DNA from 3 places in the Pseudomonas sp. PB3P13 genome. Region 1 is predicted to be linked to each of the others. Evidence: riboswitches for the same ligand, from Rfam matches in the RefSeq annotation. Region 1 holds a riboswitch; each other region holds the start of a gene.

Region 1 (5,071 bases):
CCGGGGTGATAGTTGCCGGCCTCGTTGTGCAACTTGCGGTAGGCGTAGGGGAAATACCAGGCGACGGCGCAGGTGTGTTCTTTTTGCAAATCGTCGAGCATGTCCTGGAGTTCTTCCGGGGTGGCGCTGTGCTGGGATTTTTGCGGTGCGACGAAAAGACAGCCGAGTTTCAGGTCGCTGGCGTAGCTGATTTTCCTTGCGTCGCTGGTGATATCGGCCAGTGCCTGCGTCAGGTTCAGGCTGTTGACCTTAGGCCAGCGTTGTGACGCTTGAAGGTAGGCGCGCTCTTCGCCCGTGGCGATCAGCAAGTCGGCGCGAGCGTTGCGCTCACCTTCTTCGTGCTGTTTACGGGTGGGTGTTTGCTGCAGCGTGACCATTTCCGCCATCCACGCAGCAGCTGAAAGCACGCTGAGGTTGGCTTTTTCGTCATGCCAGTACGGCGTGTCGTTATCGCCGCGCACGGCGTTGAAACGGTCGATGCAATCGAACCAGCGTTCGAGCGCCGGGCGCAGGAATTCCAGTTTTGGATTGCTGATGATCATGCCTTGCATGTGGCTCACCCTTGTTATTGTAATGGGGTAGATGTGGCTCTTTGATATCACTGCTTGAAGTGTGGCACAAGATCGGCGACAGCAGATGGGCCGGGGGCAGTTTTTTAGCCCGTTGCCTCCCGGCTTCAATTGACGCTCCACCCCCAACCCTCTAACCTTCGCCGCTTGTTTCAGGTGCTCTGTGGCCATGGCCGACGGAGTGAAACAGGGAAACCGGTGAGTGCGCTGCACAATCCCGGCGCTGCCCCCGCAACGGTAAATGAGTGAACACTGCGTCTTGAGCCACTGTGTCGAAACCGGCATGGGAAGGCGCGCAGTCTGGCAAACGCCGCTCATGAGCCCGGAGACCGGCCTGATTCATCCAGCGGCATCACGGTGGGCGATGCCAGGCTTTTTGCCGTCTATTCTTGTGCCTGCCCGCCGTTATCCAGTCTCAACGGAGAGCTCCCCATGACCGATTCCCCTGATCGTGACGAACGTCATCTGGCGCGCATGTTGCGCAAAAAAGCCGTGATCGACGAACGCATCGCCAACTCCCCGAACGAATGCGGCTTGCTGCTGGTATTGACCGGCAATGGCAAAGGCAAAAGCAGTTCGGCGTTCGGCATGCTCGCCCGGTCGATGGGTCACGGCATGCAATGCGGCGTGGTGCAGTTCATCAAGGGGCGCAACAGCACGGGCGAAGAATTGTTCTTTCGGCGCTTCCCGGAGCAGGTGCGGTTTCATGTGATGGGCGAGGGCTTCACCTGGGAAACCCAGGACCGCCAGCGTGACATCGCCGCTGCCGAAGCCGCGTGGGAAGTCTCTCGCCAACTGCTGCGCGATCCGTCGATTGGCCTGGTGGTGCTCGATGAATTGAACATCGCGCTGAAGCACGGTTACCTCGATCTCGATCAAGTCCTCAGCGACCTGCAAGCACGGCCGCCGATGCAGCACGTGGTGGTCACCGGTCGTGGCGCCAAACCGGAGATGATTGAACTGGCCGACACCGTGACCGAAATGGGCATGATCAAGCATGCTTTCCAGGCCGGGATCAAAGCGCAGAAGGGCGTCGAGCTGTGAATCAGCCACGTCATTGCCCGGCGGTACTGATTGCCGCGCCGGCCTCCGGTCAGGGCAAGACCACCGTCACCGCCGCGCTGGCCCGATTGCACCGTCATCAGGGGCGCAAGGTTCGCGTGTTCAAATGCGGCCCGGACTTTCTCGACCCGATGATTCTCGAACGTGCCAGCGGTGCGCCGGTGTATCAACTGGACCTGTGGATGGTCGGTGAGCAGGACAGTCGTCGGCTGTTGTGGGAAGCCGCCGCCGAAGCCGACCTGATTCTGATCGAAGGGGTCATGGGGCTGTTTGACGGTACGCCGTCCAGCGCCGACCTGGCGCGGCACTTCGGTGTGCCGGTACTCGCGGTTATTGACGGTACGGCTATGGCGCAGACATTCGGTGCCCTGGCGCTGGGCCTGGCGAAATATCAGCCGGACTTGCCGTTCGCCGGCGTCCTGGCCAATCGCGTCGGCACCCTGCGCCACGCGCAGTTGCTCGAAGGCAGCCTGACCGAAGGTTTGCGCTGGTACGGCGCGTTGTCCCGGGAGACAGGGATCGAATTGCCCAGTCGCCATCTCGGTCTGGTCCAGGCCAGCGAATTGAACGATCTGGATGCGCGCCTCGATGCGGCCGCCAACGCATTGGCCAGCAGTTGCGAAGTCGCGCTGCCACCGGCGGTGAAATTCGCTGCGCCAGACGTCATCGCTGTCGAGCCCTTACTGACCGGCGTGCGGATTGCGGTTGCGCATGACGAAGCGTTTGCATTCACCTACGGCGCGAGCCTGGATGTACTCCGGGCCATGGGCGCCCAGTTGCTGTTTTTCTCGCCGATCCGCGATGCGCATCTGCCCGAAGCGGACAGCCTCTATCTGCCCGGCGGTTATCCGGAATTGCACCACCTGGCGTTGTCGCAGAACACTCCGATGCTCGAAGCGATTCGCGCCCATCATGCGGCTGAGAAACCGTTGCTGGCCGAATGTGGCGGCATGCTCTACCTGCTCGATTCGCTGACCGATGTCGAAGGCACTCGGGCTGAATTGGTCGGGTTGCTGCGCGGCGATGCGGTGATGCAGAAACGCTTGGCGGCACTCGCGCTGCAAGCGGTTGAGCTGCCGGAAGGCGTGCTGCGTGGCCACACCTATCATCACTCGCTGACCACCACCGAACTTGAGCCGATCGCTCGCGGGCGGAGCCCCAATGGCGGGCGCGGGGCGGAAGCGGTGTATCGGCAGGGGCGGATGACGGCCTCTTACGTGCACTTCTATTTCCCGTCGAATCCTTCAGCGGTTGCCGCGTTGTTCGCGCCTGACCTTGAGGCGGCTGTCGCGCGCAAGCTCGCTTCCACAGGGGAGCACGGTTCCAATGTGGGAGCTGGCTTGCCAGCGATGGGGTCATGAGCGACAACGCCTTCACCGAGGCCGAGCGCGAGGCCGTCTATAAAGCCATTGCCGAACGGCGCGACATGCGCCACTTCATCGGCGGCACCGTCGAGCCGCAACTTCTGCAACGCCTGCTCGAAGCCGCTCATCAGGCACCGAGCGTCGGCCTGATGCAGCCGTGGCGGTTTATCCGCATCAGCGATAAAGCCTTGCGCGGCAGCATCCAGCAGTTGGTTGAAGAAGAACGCATCCGCACCGCTGAAGCCCTCGGCGAGCGCAGCGACGACTTCATGAAACTCAAAGTCGAAGGCATCAACGACTGCGCCGAAGTGCTGGTCGCTGCGCTGATGGACGATCGCGAGCGACACATCTTCGGCCGTCGCACTCTGCCGGAAATGGACATGGCGTCACTGTCCTGTGCGATCCAGAACCTGTGGCTGGCGTCTCGCGCCGAAGGGCTGGGCATGGGCTGGGTGTCCCTGTTCGAGCCGCAGGCACTGGCGGATCTGCTGGGCATGCCGGCCGGCGCCAAACCGCTGGCCGTGATCTGCCTGGGCCCGGTCAAGGAATTCTATCCGGCGCCGATGCTGGCACTTGAAGGCTGGGCGCAGGCGCGTCCGCTGAGCGACATGCTGTATGAAAATTATTGGGGAGTGAGGCAATGAGTGTGGCGTTATTGAGTGTCGCCGCGGTTGCGCTGGATGCGCTGCTGGGCGAACCGAAACGCTGGCATCCGCTGGTGGCGTTCGGCCGTTTTGCCGAGCGCATCGAGCGCCGTTTCAACGGTGAAGGCCGTGGCTGGCGCAGTCACGGCGTTACGGCGTGGGTGATGGCGGTGGTGCCGCTGACGTTGCTGGCGACGGCGTTTTCCTGGGCGCCTTACATCGGCTGGATGGTCGACATTGTGCTGCTGTACTGCGCCCTTGGCATGCGCAGCCTTGGTGAGCATGTCGAGCCGGTCGCCAAAGCGTTGCGCAGCGATGATCTGGATGAAGCGCGCGCGCGAGTCGGTTATCTGGTCAGCCGCCAGACCAGCGAACTGGATAAAACCGAAGTCGCCCGCGCCGCCACCGAGTCGGTCCTGGAAAATGGCAGCGATGCCGTGTTCGCCGCGCTGTTCTGGTTTGTCGTGGCCGGCGCACCCGGCGTGGTGCTGTATCGCCTGAGCAACACGCTCGACGCGATGTGGGGTTATCGCAACGAACGCTTCGAGCGTTTCGGCTGGGCGGCAGCGAAGATCGACGATGTGCTCAACTACATTCCTGCACGGCTAGTGGCATTGACCTACGCGCTGCTGGGCAAAACCCGACTCGCGCTGAAATGCTGGCGCACCCAGGCGCCTCAGTGGGACAGTCCGAACGCCGGTCCGGTGATGGCCGCCGGTGCTGGCGCGTTGGGTGTCGAGCTGGGCGGGGCGGCGATTTATCACGGTGAATTGCACCAGCGCCCGCAACTGGGCGAAGGCGCGCCGGCGGATGCCGATTCAATTGACCGTGGCTGGCAATTGGTCCAGCGCGGCGTATGGTTATGGCTGCTGATTCTCTGCGTCGGAGCTGAATTTTATGCTTGAACACGGTGGACGCTTGCGCAACGCCGCACTCGAATACGGCATCGCCGAAGCCGATTGGCTGGACCTGTCGAGCGGGCTCGCACCCTGGCCGTTTCCCGTCCCGGAAATTCCCTTGCGCGCCTGGGCACGCTTGCCGGAAATCGAGGACGGTCTGGAACAAGCCGCTTGTGAATATTACGGTGCCGCACACTTGCTGCCGGTGGCCGGTTCGCAAATGGCCATTCAGTTGCTGCCGCGTTTGCGCCGCATCGGCAAGGTCGGCGTGTTGTCGCCGTGCTACGCCGAGCATGCCGAAGCCTGGCGCCGCAGCGGCTATGTCGTGCGCGAAGTGCTTGAGCAGGAAGTCGACTTCTATATCGATAACCTCGACGTGCTGGTGGTGGTCAATCCGAACAATCCCACCGGCCTGAGCCTGCCCCTGAGCCGACTGCTCGACTGGCACGCGAAACTGGCGCAGCGCGGCGGCTGGCTGGTGGTCGACGAAGCGTTCATGGACAACACGCCGCAGTTGAGCCTGGCGCCGTTCG
Region 2 (5,071 bases), 310 kb from region 1:
AACGATGGCGTCATCCTCGCTCGACCACGGGCGCAAGGCTGATAACCAGGGTGTTCGACCGAGGGCGACGGCGTCGAATACGCTGATGGCGTCCAGCGTATCCGCCTGTTGCTCGACGACTGCGAGGGTTTGCGCAATCGCTCGCCGCGCCACTGTTTTCAAGGCCTGGCCATTGAGGTAGATGGCGCCCCGTCCGGGTGCGCGCACACCGGCCAGCAATTTCAGCAGTGTGGATTTTCCCGAGCCATTGGGCCCGACGATTCCCAGGGTTTCGCCACGCCGCACATCCAGGTGGATGTCTTGCAGCAAGCGGGCATCGCGCACATTAAAGCCCAGGCCTTCGCACCGCAGCACTGTGTCGACAACAGGCTGGACGGCGTTCATCGGGCATTTCTCCGGCCGACCAGGATCACGGCAAACACCGGTGCGCCGACCAGCGCCGTGATAACGCCAACCGGGATGACCTGACCTTTGATCAGCGTGCGCGACAGGATGTCGGCGGCAATCAGAAACACCGCACCGCCCAGCGCACTGGCCGGCAGCAGACGGGCGTGCCGGGTGCCCAGCAACAGCCGCGCTGCGTGGGGAATGACCAGCCCGACGAACCCGATGGAACCGACAATCGAGACCATCACCGCCGTCACCAGCGCCGCGCAACTGATCAACAGAAACTGCACCGGGCGCACCGCAATGCCCAGCGAAGCCGCCGAGTCGGCGCCGAAGGTGAACGCGTCCAGTGCACGGCGGTGCCACAGGCAAATCAGAAAACCGATCAGCGCCACCGGCACCGCCAGCCACACCGATGGCCAACGCACGCCGCTGAGATTGCCCAATAACCAGAACATGATGCCGCGGGCCTGTTCGGAACTGGCCGATTTGGTGATCAGAAAAGCGGTCAGTGCATTGAACAATTGCGAGCCGGCGATACCCGCCAAAATAATCTGCCCGGTCCGTCCCGGCGCACCACTGGCCCGCGCCAGCAACACCACCACCGCGAATGCCGCCACCGCGCCGGCAAACGCGCCAACCGACAGCGAAACCAGCCCGGCACCCAAACCGGACAGCGCCACCAACACCGCCCCCGTCGAGGCGCCGGCGGAAATACCGAGCAGGTATGGATCGGCCAAGGGGTTGCGCAGCAACGATTGCAAAATCACCCCGCAGGTTGCCAGCCCGGCGCCGCAGGCAGCGGCGACCAGGGCGCGGGTCAGGCGGTAGTTCCAGACGATGCCTTCATCGATCGGGTCGAGCACGTAGCCGGCGGCCCACAGTTTGTTCGCGAGCACCTGAAACACCACGCCCGGTTCAATGACGGTTTCACCAATGGCCACGCCGGCAATAACGGCCGTCAGTAAGGTCAGCGCCGCGAGGGCTGTGCGAATCAGCATAGCGGTCATTGCCCCAGGTTGTAGCCGTGGATGGCCGTCGCCAGGGTTTCCAGACCGTCGAACAGGCGCACGCTGGCCTGCATGGCCATCGCATCGAGAATGATGATGCGGTTGTTTTTCACCGCGTCCATGTTGCGGGTCACTGGATCGCTGCGCAGGAATTCGAGTTTTTTCAGGTGGTCGTCGGCAGGGAAGCGACGGCGGTCCATCCGCGCGATCACCAGAAAGGTCGGGTTAGCCTTGGCAATGGTTTCCCAGCCCACCGTCGGCCATTCTTCGTCGGACGTCACCACGTTGCGCACACCCAGGGTGTTGAGCATGAACTCGGGAATGCCCTTGTGGCCGGCGACGTAAGGGTCGATGTCGAGGCTGGCGCTGGAGAACCAGAACAGGGCGCTGGTGTGGCGCAAATCCTTGTTCTGCGCGGCGGTCGCCACCGACTTTGCCAAGCTGGCCTTGAGCCCGGCGACCAGTTGCTGACCGCGCGCCTGCACGTCAAACACCTGAGCCAGCTGGTTGATGCTTTTGTAGAGGCTGTCGACCCGGAACGCTTCGAGCCGCGTGCCGTCGGCGCCGACCAGATTGTCCTTGGCTTCGCAATCGGAAGGCATCAGGTAGGTCGCAATGTTCATCTCATGAAACTGCTCACGGGTGCCGACCGCGCCTTGTGGCCCGACCATCCATTCCAGCTCCACGGCAACCAGTTGCGGTCGCTTGCCGATCACTGCCTCGAAGCTCGGCTCGTTATCGGCCAGACGTTCGATGCCCTCGTTGACGGGTTGATATCGGGCCAACACATTGTTGAACCACAGCGACGTACCGACCACCTTGTCACTCAGGCCCAGGGCGTAGAGCATTTCGGTGCCGGCCTGGCCGATGGTCACGGCGCGGCTTGGCGCCTGGGTAAAGGTCAGCGTGCTGCCGCAGTTTTCAACCGTCAGGGGATACTGAGTCGGGGCTGCATGGGCGAGGGTGGAAAATCCCAAGGCAGTGACGAGGGTGGCAAGGCGCGACAGCCGCATGACGCAATCTCCGGTGACCGTACAGGGAGCAGGGTACGGACTGGAAACACATCGTTGATCGCTGCCGTTGTAGCTCAAACACCGGGCGCAAGGATGTCCTTCCCGGACACCCCGCCGGTTAGTGATTTGCTTGGCCGGCAGGTTTCCTGACTGATGCGTCGTCGCCTGGCTCCAGCCTTCCCGGGAATCATCCCAGTGGCAGTTCAGGAGCAGGCTCGGCATCTACAGTTGCGGGGGCAGTTCCGTTTGATGCCTGGCAAGGCACCTCGGATTCCCTATTAATCCCGTTGGGGAACCGGCAGCAGGCATGGTAGTCGATCAAGCGCCGCAATGGTCCGGAATTTTCTGGTGGTGGCACGATATCGAAGGCATGGCGTCAGCGGCCGATGGTGCACAGCTCGCCGGACGCACGGATCAGTGCCTGACCGTGCAACTGATCCTTGATCAGCGCCGCCCGGGTCTTGCCCAGCCAGTGCGGACAATCCGGGTCATTGCGGGCGTCATGAACCAGGATTGATATATTTGTCGGAGATCTACGGTTAGCATGGCGTTTCAGCCGCGTGCCTGAAGCCAGGTCCGTCAATGTAGCCGAGTGAGTCGCACCTTGATTGAAAGACGTCAATTTAGCGGTGGCATGAAGGGCAAAAACCTCCGCTATCTGAATGAACATTCTGCCGAGCCGGGCCGCATGACCCGGACCGGGTTCCTGCTGCTGGAGCATTTCTCGCTGCCCGCATTCACTCAGGCGCTGGACACCATTGTCACGGCCAATCTGCTGCGCCCGGGGCTGTTCTCATCACGCACCTTCGGCCTGCATGACCGGGAGGTCATCAGCGACCTCGGTCTGGTGATCCGCCCCGACGGGCGCGTCGATACGGCTGCGATCCATGCATTGGATCTGCTGGTGATCTGCGGCGGCTACCGAACCGAACTGAACGCGAGCGACGAGCTCAATCAGTTGATACGTGCGGCCGCCGAACAGGGCGTGATCCTGGCGGGCCTGTGGAACGGCGCGTGGTTTCTCGGCAGCGCGGGTGTACTCGATGGCTATCGCTGTGCGATTCATCCCGAGCATCGTCCGGCACTGGCGGAAATTTCCAGATCCACGCACGTGACCAGCGAACCTTATGTGATCGACCGGGACCGGTTAACCGCATCCAGCCCTTCGGGGGCTTTCCACATGGCGCTCGACTGGATCAAAGGCTTGCACGACAAGGCGCTGGTCGAAGGAATCGAGGATATTCTCGCGTTTGAGGAATCGCGTTATCGGCGCATCAAACCGACGGAAAATGTGTGCGTCAGTGCACCGCTGCGTGAAGTGGTGAAGCTGATGGACGCCAACCTTGAAGAGCCGCTGGAGCTGGAGCAACTTGCGGTGTACGCCGGCCGTTCACGTCGCCAGCTGGAGCGCTTGTTCAAGGAACAACTGGGCACCACGCCGCAGCGCTATTACATGGAGCTGCGCATCACCGAGGCGCGACGTTTGCTGCAGCACACGGACCTGTCCCAGGTGGACGTGCTGGTGGCCTGCGGCTTTGTGTCGCCCAGCCACTTCAGCAAATGCTACAGCGCCTATTTTGGTTATCGACCGTCCAGGGAAAAACGCCTGGTCAAGTAGCCCTGCGCAATCGGGACTGAAGACTCCAGTCCCGATTTTTTTCAACGGTCTGACAGCGGCGGGGTGCGCGGCGGGATCAGGCGTTTGGTGCCTGTCGATTCAAACGCCGAGGCGAAGCGCAACAGGTTGGAGTCGTCGTAGGCGCGCCCGGCGAATGTCAGCCCGACCGGCATGCCGATGTCCGCCATCACCCCCATTGGCACCGTCACTGTCGGCACGCCGAGATGACGGATGGCGAGGTTGCCGTTGGCGACCCATACACCGTTACTCCAGGCGATGTCGGCCGACGCCGGCTCGATATCGGCGTTCGCCGGTGCCACGTCCGCCACTGTCGGGAACAGCACCGCATCCAGATCCAGTTTGTCCATCCAGTCTTCAAGGTCGATGCGACGGGTTTGCTCGAGCCCGCGCAAGCCGTCCGCCACCGTGCTGATTTCATTCCACGGCGTGATGCCGCGTTCGGCCATGCGCACGTATTCGTCCATGCCGGCGACCAGGTCGCCTTCCCGGTTGGGCAGGGTGCCGGGATCGTGGGGGAAAATCAGCGGGCCGTCGACGTCCACCAGGCGGTTAAGCTGGGGATCACCGTTGGCTTGCAGGAAATCGTCGAAGGCCCAGGCAGTCAGGTCCCACAACTCATGGTGCAGAAATTCCTTGGACACAAGGCCCCGGGTGAACACCGTCGGTGCGCCCGGACGATCGCCTTCGCAATTGGAGACCAGCGGGAAGTCGACGTCGATTACTTCCGCGCCGGCGGCTTCGAGTGCCTGTCGGGCCTCTTGCCAGAGTGCGATCACCGAAGGCCGGGTGTTGATGCGCTGGCCCGTAGGCCCGCCGATACCCGGGGCCTGCGCGGTGCCTGCTTCGGGGTCTGCGTTGATGTACATCCGGGGAATGCCGAAACGTTTTCCGGCCAATGCGGCGCAATCGGCCGCCAGCTGCGGATAAGCAGCGGGGCGCACCGAGGCGACGCTCGGAATCGGCACCCAGGGTTGCAAGCGCCACAAATCGCCGCGGGTGTCGGGGTCTTCCGCCACCACCAC
Region 3 (5,071 bases), 810 kb from region 1:
TGACAAGGACGCTGATCAAGGCTGTCGAGGTCATTACTGACGCCGCCGAGCAATTGCCGGATCAATGCAGTGCCGCTGTCTGGCAATTCGGCCGGCAGTGGATAACCTTGCTGATGCAACGCCCGCAGGATGTTCAGCGCCGCCGCCGGCGTATCGAGACCAACACCGTTGCCGATGCGCCCGTCGCGGGTCGGGTAATTGGCGAGGATCAACGCGATGCGTTTTTCAGCGTTGGGCACGCGCGCCAGATCAACCCAGCGCCGGGCCAGCTCTGCAACAAAATCCATGCGCTCGGGCTGGGCTCGATAGCACACCACATCCGACTGACTGCGCTCGCTGCGCCACGCCAGGTCCTTGAAGCTGATCGGACGGCTGATGATTCGTCCGTCCAGTTCCGGCAGCGCGATGTGCATCGCCAGGTCCCGAGGCCCGAGGCCCTGTTCGCTGGCACGCCAACCGGCTTCATTGTCCTGCGCGCAAATCGCCTGAATCACCGGAACATTACGGCGAAACGGCCGCAGGTGCGGTGCTTCCGGGCTGGATTGGGCAAATCCGGTGGTGTTGAGAATGACACTGGCGTCGACTTCATCGAGCCAGTCTTCGACCACTGTCAGGCAGCCGGATTCTTTCAGACTGGCGACGGCGATTGGCAATGGGTTCAGGCCGGCCGTTTGCAGACGCTGACAAAAAATATCGATGAACGCCGTGTTCGCCGCCTGCAAATGCGAGCGGTAAAACAACACGGCCGCCACCGCTTGATCGGGCCGCCATTGCGCTTGCCAGTCACTCAGGTTCGCCGGGCTTTTTTGCGGATGATAGATCGCGGTGCGCGGCAGGGTTTGTGGCTCGGCCCAAGCGTAATCGCGACCAAGCCAACTGCTCGCCAGGCAATGGAAGAAATCCAGAGCATTGGTCATGCCGCCCTGACGCAAGAACTGCCAGAGCCGATCGCGATCTGGCCCACTCACGGTGCTCAGGTCGCTGAGCTCCGGGTCCGGGCGATCATCGCCGGGCACCAGAATCAGCTGCACGCCGCGCGCGGCCAGCCCTACCAGTCGTTCGATGCCGTAGCGCCAGTAACCGATGCCGCCATGCAGGGAAATCAGAATGACCTTGGCGTGGCGCAGCACTTGATCGACATACAGATCGACTGACGCATGATTCTGCACCTGCATCGGATTGGCCAGGCGCACGCTCGGGTAATCATCGGGCAATTGCCGCGCCGCTTCCGCGAGCAACGCAAGGCTGGAGTCACCGCTGCACAGGATCACCAGTTCGGCGGGCGTCTGGCCAAGGTCGGCTATGTTGTCATCCGAGACAAAGCCGCCGGGTTGGGTCCTGAGCAGGTGCATGGCTTAAACGCTGAGCGCAGCGCGCAGTTGCGCTTCAAGCAAGGCGGCGTCGAGTTCCTGACCGATCAGCACCAGGCGCGTGGTGCGCACTTCGTCGGCGCCCCACTGGCGGTCGAAATGCTTGTCGAACCGCGTGCCCACGCCCTGAATCAGCAAGCGCATCGGTTTGTTCGCAATCGCCGCAAAGCCTTTCACGCGCAGGATGCCGTGTTTGACCACCAGTTGCGTCAGCGCATCCAGCAGCAGGCTTTCGTCGGCTTGCGGCAGTTCGATCGAGATGGAGTCGAAGGCGTCGTGATCGTGATCGTCTTCGCCTACATGGTGATGATCGTGATGGCTGTGGCGGCTGTCGATGTGCTCCTCAGAACCGGCGCCGAGGCCGATCAGTACGTCCAGTGGCACGCGGCCGCTGCTGGCTTCGATGACTTTGACGGCGGGCGGCAATTCTTCGGCAACTTCCAGGCGCACGCGGGCGAGGTCTTGAGGGCTGATCAGGTCGGCCTTGTTGAGGATGACCAGGTCGGCGCTCGCCAGTTGATCAGCGAACAATTCATGCAGCGGCGATTCGTGGTCCAGATTAGGGTCGAGTTTGCGCTGGGCATCGACTTGATCCGGGAACGCCGCGAAAGTACCGGCGGCCACGGCCGGGCTGTCGACCACGGTGATTACCGCGTCCACCGTGCAGGCGCTACGGATTTCCGGCCACTGGAACGCTTGCACCAAGGGTTTGGGCAGGGCCAGACCGGAGGTCTCGATGAGGATGTGGTCAAGGTCGCCGCGACGGGCGACCAGCTCCCGCATGACCGGGAAGAATTCTTCCTGAACGGTGCAGCACAGGCAGCCGTTGGCCAGTTCATAGACACGGCCGTTGGCTTCTTCTTCGGTGCAGCCGATGGAACATTGCTTGAGGATTTCGCCATCAATGCCCAGTTCGCCAAACTCGTTGACGATCACCGCAATGCGGCGGCCATGGGCGTTGTCGAGCATGTGCCGCAGCAAGGTGGTTTTGCCCGAGCCGAGGAAACCGGTGACGATGGTGACGGGAAGTTTGGCCAGTGTTTTCATCGGATGCCCTAACGCAAGGTGGCGGGCATACGGGACGACAATCGCAGCGACGCACGCGCGCGGAAGAGTTCGCCACCGGATCACCCCGCCCGGTTGTAGTGAGAATCTGTATCGAGGCAGGTCTCCTGGCTGACGGTGTGCCGGGCGTTGGGCCCAGCGTTCGCTGCGCCTTCCCGCGGATCCGTTGGACAGGACCTGCAGTGGCGTGGCAGCAAACAGCACCGTTCACAGTTGCGGGGGCAGCCGCGGCATTGACCGCGTTCCCTTCTTAGCTTCGGCAGCCGCCGAAGAACCTCGAACACGCAAGGCTACGCATGGTCTTGGGGCGGGTCAATGTTCGGGAGTGGTCGCCGACGATTGTGGTCAGGGGACTTGCCTGTATTGAAGGGCTTGCCTGTGATGAGGATTTTCCTGTGGCGAGGGGGCTTGCCCCCGTTCGGCGGCGAAGCCGTCGTCAGACCTGCTTGCGCGGTATGTCTGGAAGAATGATGGGGTCGCTTCGCAACCCAACGGGGGCAAGCCCCCTCGCCACAAAGATGAGAACCCATGCCAATTGACGCCCAACCCCCGCCCATGCTCTCCTACACGCCTAGTTACGGGTGCCCTTACAGGGTGAAACGGGAAACCGGTGAATCATGTGCTTTACTCAGAGCCATGTCAGTCCGGTGCTGCCCCCGCAACGGTAAGCGAGCGAAGCGTCAAATCCACTGTGCCGGATAGTCGGCATGGGAAGGTGATGCTTGCAGGTTCCGGTTGACGCCAAACCCCTCGTGAGCCCGGAGACCGGCCCGCAGCACACGGTGAGCATCACGCTCGCCGAATGACAAACCCGCGGTGGGCGGGCGCTGTTCGAGCCTCTGCGTGCCTGATTCGCGGGGTTTTTCATGCGCTCCATTCACCCGCTGACAGCCCAGAGGGATGCGCCATGTCGATCATCAGCAGCACCGGCAGCACTGCCGGGAAAAGCACCACCACAACCCTGACCCAACGCCTGGCCGCTGCCCTTTGCGCATCGATCCTTGGCATCTCTCTGGTGTATTTCGCCGGTTTCTCGCACATCCAGGCCGTGCACAACGCCGCCCACGATACCCGCCACAGCGCTGCCTTTCCGTGCCATTGAGACCTGCTGACATGATCAAGCGTATTGCGCAAACCGCAGGTTTTTCCGGACTGCTGGCGGCCCTGTTGCTGACTCTTCTGCAAAGTTTCTGGGTTTCGCCACTGATTACCCAGGCCGAGACGTACGAAAAATCCGAACCGGCTGCTGTTGAATTGCACGAACACACTGCCGGTGCTGCCGCACACACTCACGACGCCCAAGCCTGGGAACCGGAAGACGGCTGGCAGCGCGTGCTGTCCACCACCGGTGGCAACCTGGTGGTCGCTGTCGGTTTCGCGTTGATGCTCGCCGGTCTTTATACCCTGCGCGCGCCAACCCAAACCGCCCAGGGTCTGCTCTGGGGGCTGGCCGGTTATGCCACCTTCGTGCTCGCGCCGACCCTGGGCCTGCCACCGGAATTGCCGGGCACGGCCGCAGCCGATCTGGCCCAGCGCCAGGTCTGGTGGATCGGCACCGCTGCGTCCACGGCAGTTGGCATCGCGTTCATTGTGTTCAGCCGTCACTGGCTGATGAAAATCCTCGGCGTGGCGATCCTTGCCGTACCGCATGTGATCGGCGCGCCGCAGCCGGAGGTGCATTCGATGCTCGCCCCCAAAACGCTGGAAACGCAGTTTAAAATTGCATCACAACTCACCAATGTCGCGTTCTGGCTGGCCTTGGGCTTGATCAGCGCAGGGTTGTTCCGCCGCAACAGCGCGGGTCCGTACGACACATGACAAATGCCGGCGCGGCGCCGACATTAGTGGTCGGCCTGGGCTGCCAGCGCGGCTGCCCGCTCAGCACATTGCGGGCACTGCTGGATCAGGCCTTGCAAGCGCACCAGATCGGGCTTCATCAGATCAAGGCGTTGGCCACTATCGATTTGAAGCGTGAGGAAGCGGGCCTGATCGAACTGGCCGAGCAACTGGGGTTGCCCTTGATGTCTTTCAGTAGCGAACAGTTGGCCGGCTACCAACTGCAACTCAGTCACCGTTCACAGATCGCGTTCGAGCGTACTGGCTGCTACGGCGTAGCGGAAAGTGCAGCGCTCGCCTTGGCCGAACAGCTGACTCAGGCTCCGGCGAAGCTGCTGATTTGCCGGCAAAAATACGCACAAGCCACGCTCGCCCTGGCAGGCGCCGCTTAAAAAACCTGAAAATCCGCTTTTTGATCATGAGCGTTCTTCATCTGAAGCGCTGCCGCCCTCTTTTTGACAGGAACCGACGATGACCGTCTATTTCATTGGCGCAGGTCCCGGCGATCCGGAATTGATTACCGTCAAAGGCCAGCGGCTGATCCGAAGTTGCCCAGTGATCATTTACGCTGGCTCGCTGGTACCGGCGGCGGTACTCGAAGGTCATCAGGCTGAACAAGTGGTCAACAGCGCCGAGCTGCACCTGGAACAGATCATTGAGCTGATCAAGAGCGCGCATGCCCAAGGTCACAACGTCGCCCGCGTACACTCCGGCGATCCGGGTCTGTACGGCGCCATCGGCGAACAGATACGTTACTTGCGCGAGCTCGACATTCCGTTCGAGATCATTCCCGGCGTTAC

What was found. A riboswitch is a leader RNA that binds a small molecule or an ion and turns the genes downstream of it on or off. The one in region 1 is predicted to bind cobalamin.
Region 2: another riboswitch for cobalamin. It lies ahead of ACYZT1_RS15555 (ABC transporter substrate-binding protein); the one in region 1 lies ahead of cobO (cob(I)yrinic acid a,c-diamide adenosyltransferase).
Region 3: another riboswitch for cobalamin. It lies ahead of cobW (cobalamin biosynthesis protein CobW); the one in region 1 lies ahead of cobO (cob(I)yrinic acid a,c-diamide adenosyltransferase).

What each region holds. Positions count from the first base shown of each region.
Region 1 is NZ_CM142702.1:3,683,062-3,688,132, reverse strand. Features, by position in the region: gene ACYZT1_RS16980 (hypothetical protein) at 1-551, opposite strand, end outside; cobalamin riboswitch at 707-921, shown strand; gene cobO (cob(I)yrinic acid a,c-diamide adenosyltransferase) at 1,002-1,613, shown strand; gene ACYZT1_RS16970 (cobyrinate a,c-diamide synthase) at 1,610-2,992, shown strand; gene bluB (5,6-dimethylbenzimidazole synthase) at 2,989-3,639, shown strand; gene cbiB (adenosylcobinamide-phosphate synthase CbiB) at 3,636-4,544, shown strand; gene cobD (threonine-phosphate decarboxylase CobD) at 4,537-5,071, shown strand, end outside.
Region 2 is NZ_CM142702.1:3,368,901-3,373,971, reverse strand. Features, by position in the region: gene ACYZT1_RS15565 (ABC transporter ATP-binding protein) at 1-384, opposite strand, end outside; gene ACYZT1_RS15560 (FecCD family ABC transporter permease) at 381-1,397, opposite strand; gene ACYZT1_RS15555 (ABC transporter substrate-binding protein) at 1,394-2,410, opposite strand; cobalamin riboswitch at 2,530-2,723, opposite strand; partial or broken gene ACYZT1_RS15550 (chorismate mutase) at 2,787-2,906, opposite strand; gene ACYZT1_RS15545 (GlxA family transcriptional regulator) at 3,045-4,028, shown strand; gene ACYZT1_RS15540 (amidase) at 4,070-5,071, opposite strand, start outside.
Region 3 is NZ_CM142702.1:2,870,285-2,875,355, reverse strand. Features, by position in the region: gene cobN (cobaltochelatase subunit CobN) at 1-1,352, opposite strand, end outside; gene cobW (cobalamin biosynthesis protein CobW) at 1,356-2,417, opposite strand; cobalamin riboswitch at 2,516-2,729, opposite strand; cobalamin riboswitch at 2,998-3,223, shown strand; gene ACYZT1_RS13315 (CbtB domain-containing protein) at 3,343-3,537, shown strand; gene ACYZT1_RS13310 (CbtA family protein) at 3,549-4,253, shown strand; gene ACYZT1_RS13305 (cobalamin biosynthesis protein) at 4,250-4,663, shown strand; gene cobM (precorrin-4 C(11)-methyltransferase) at 4,743-5,071, shown strand, end outside.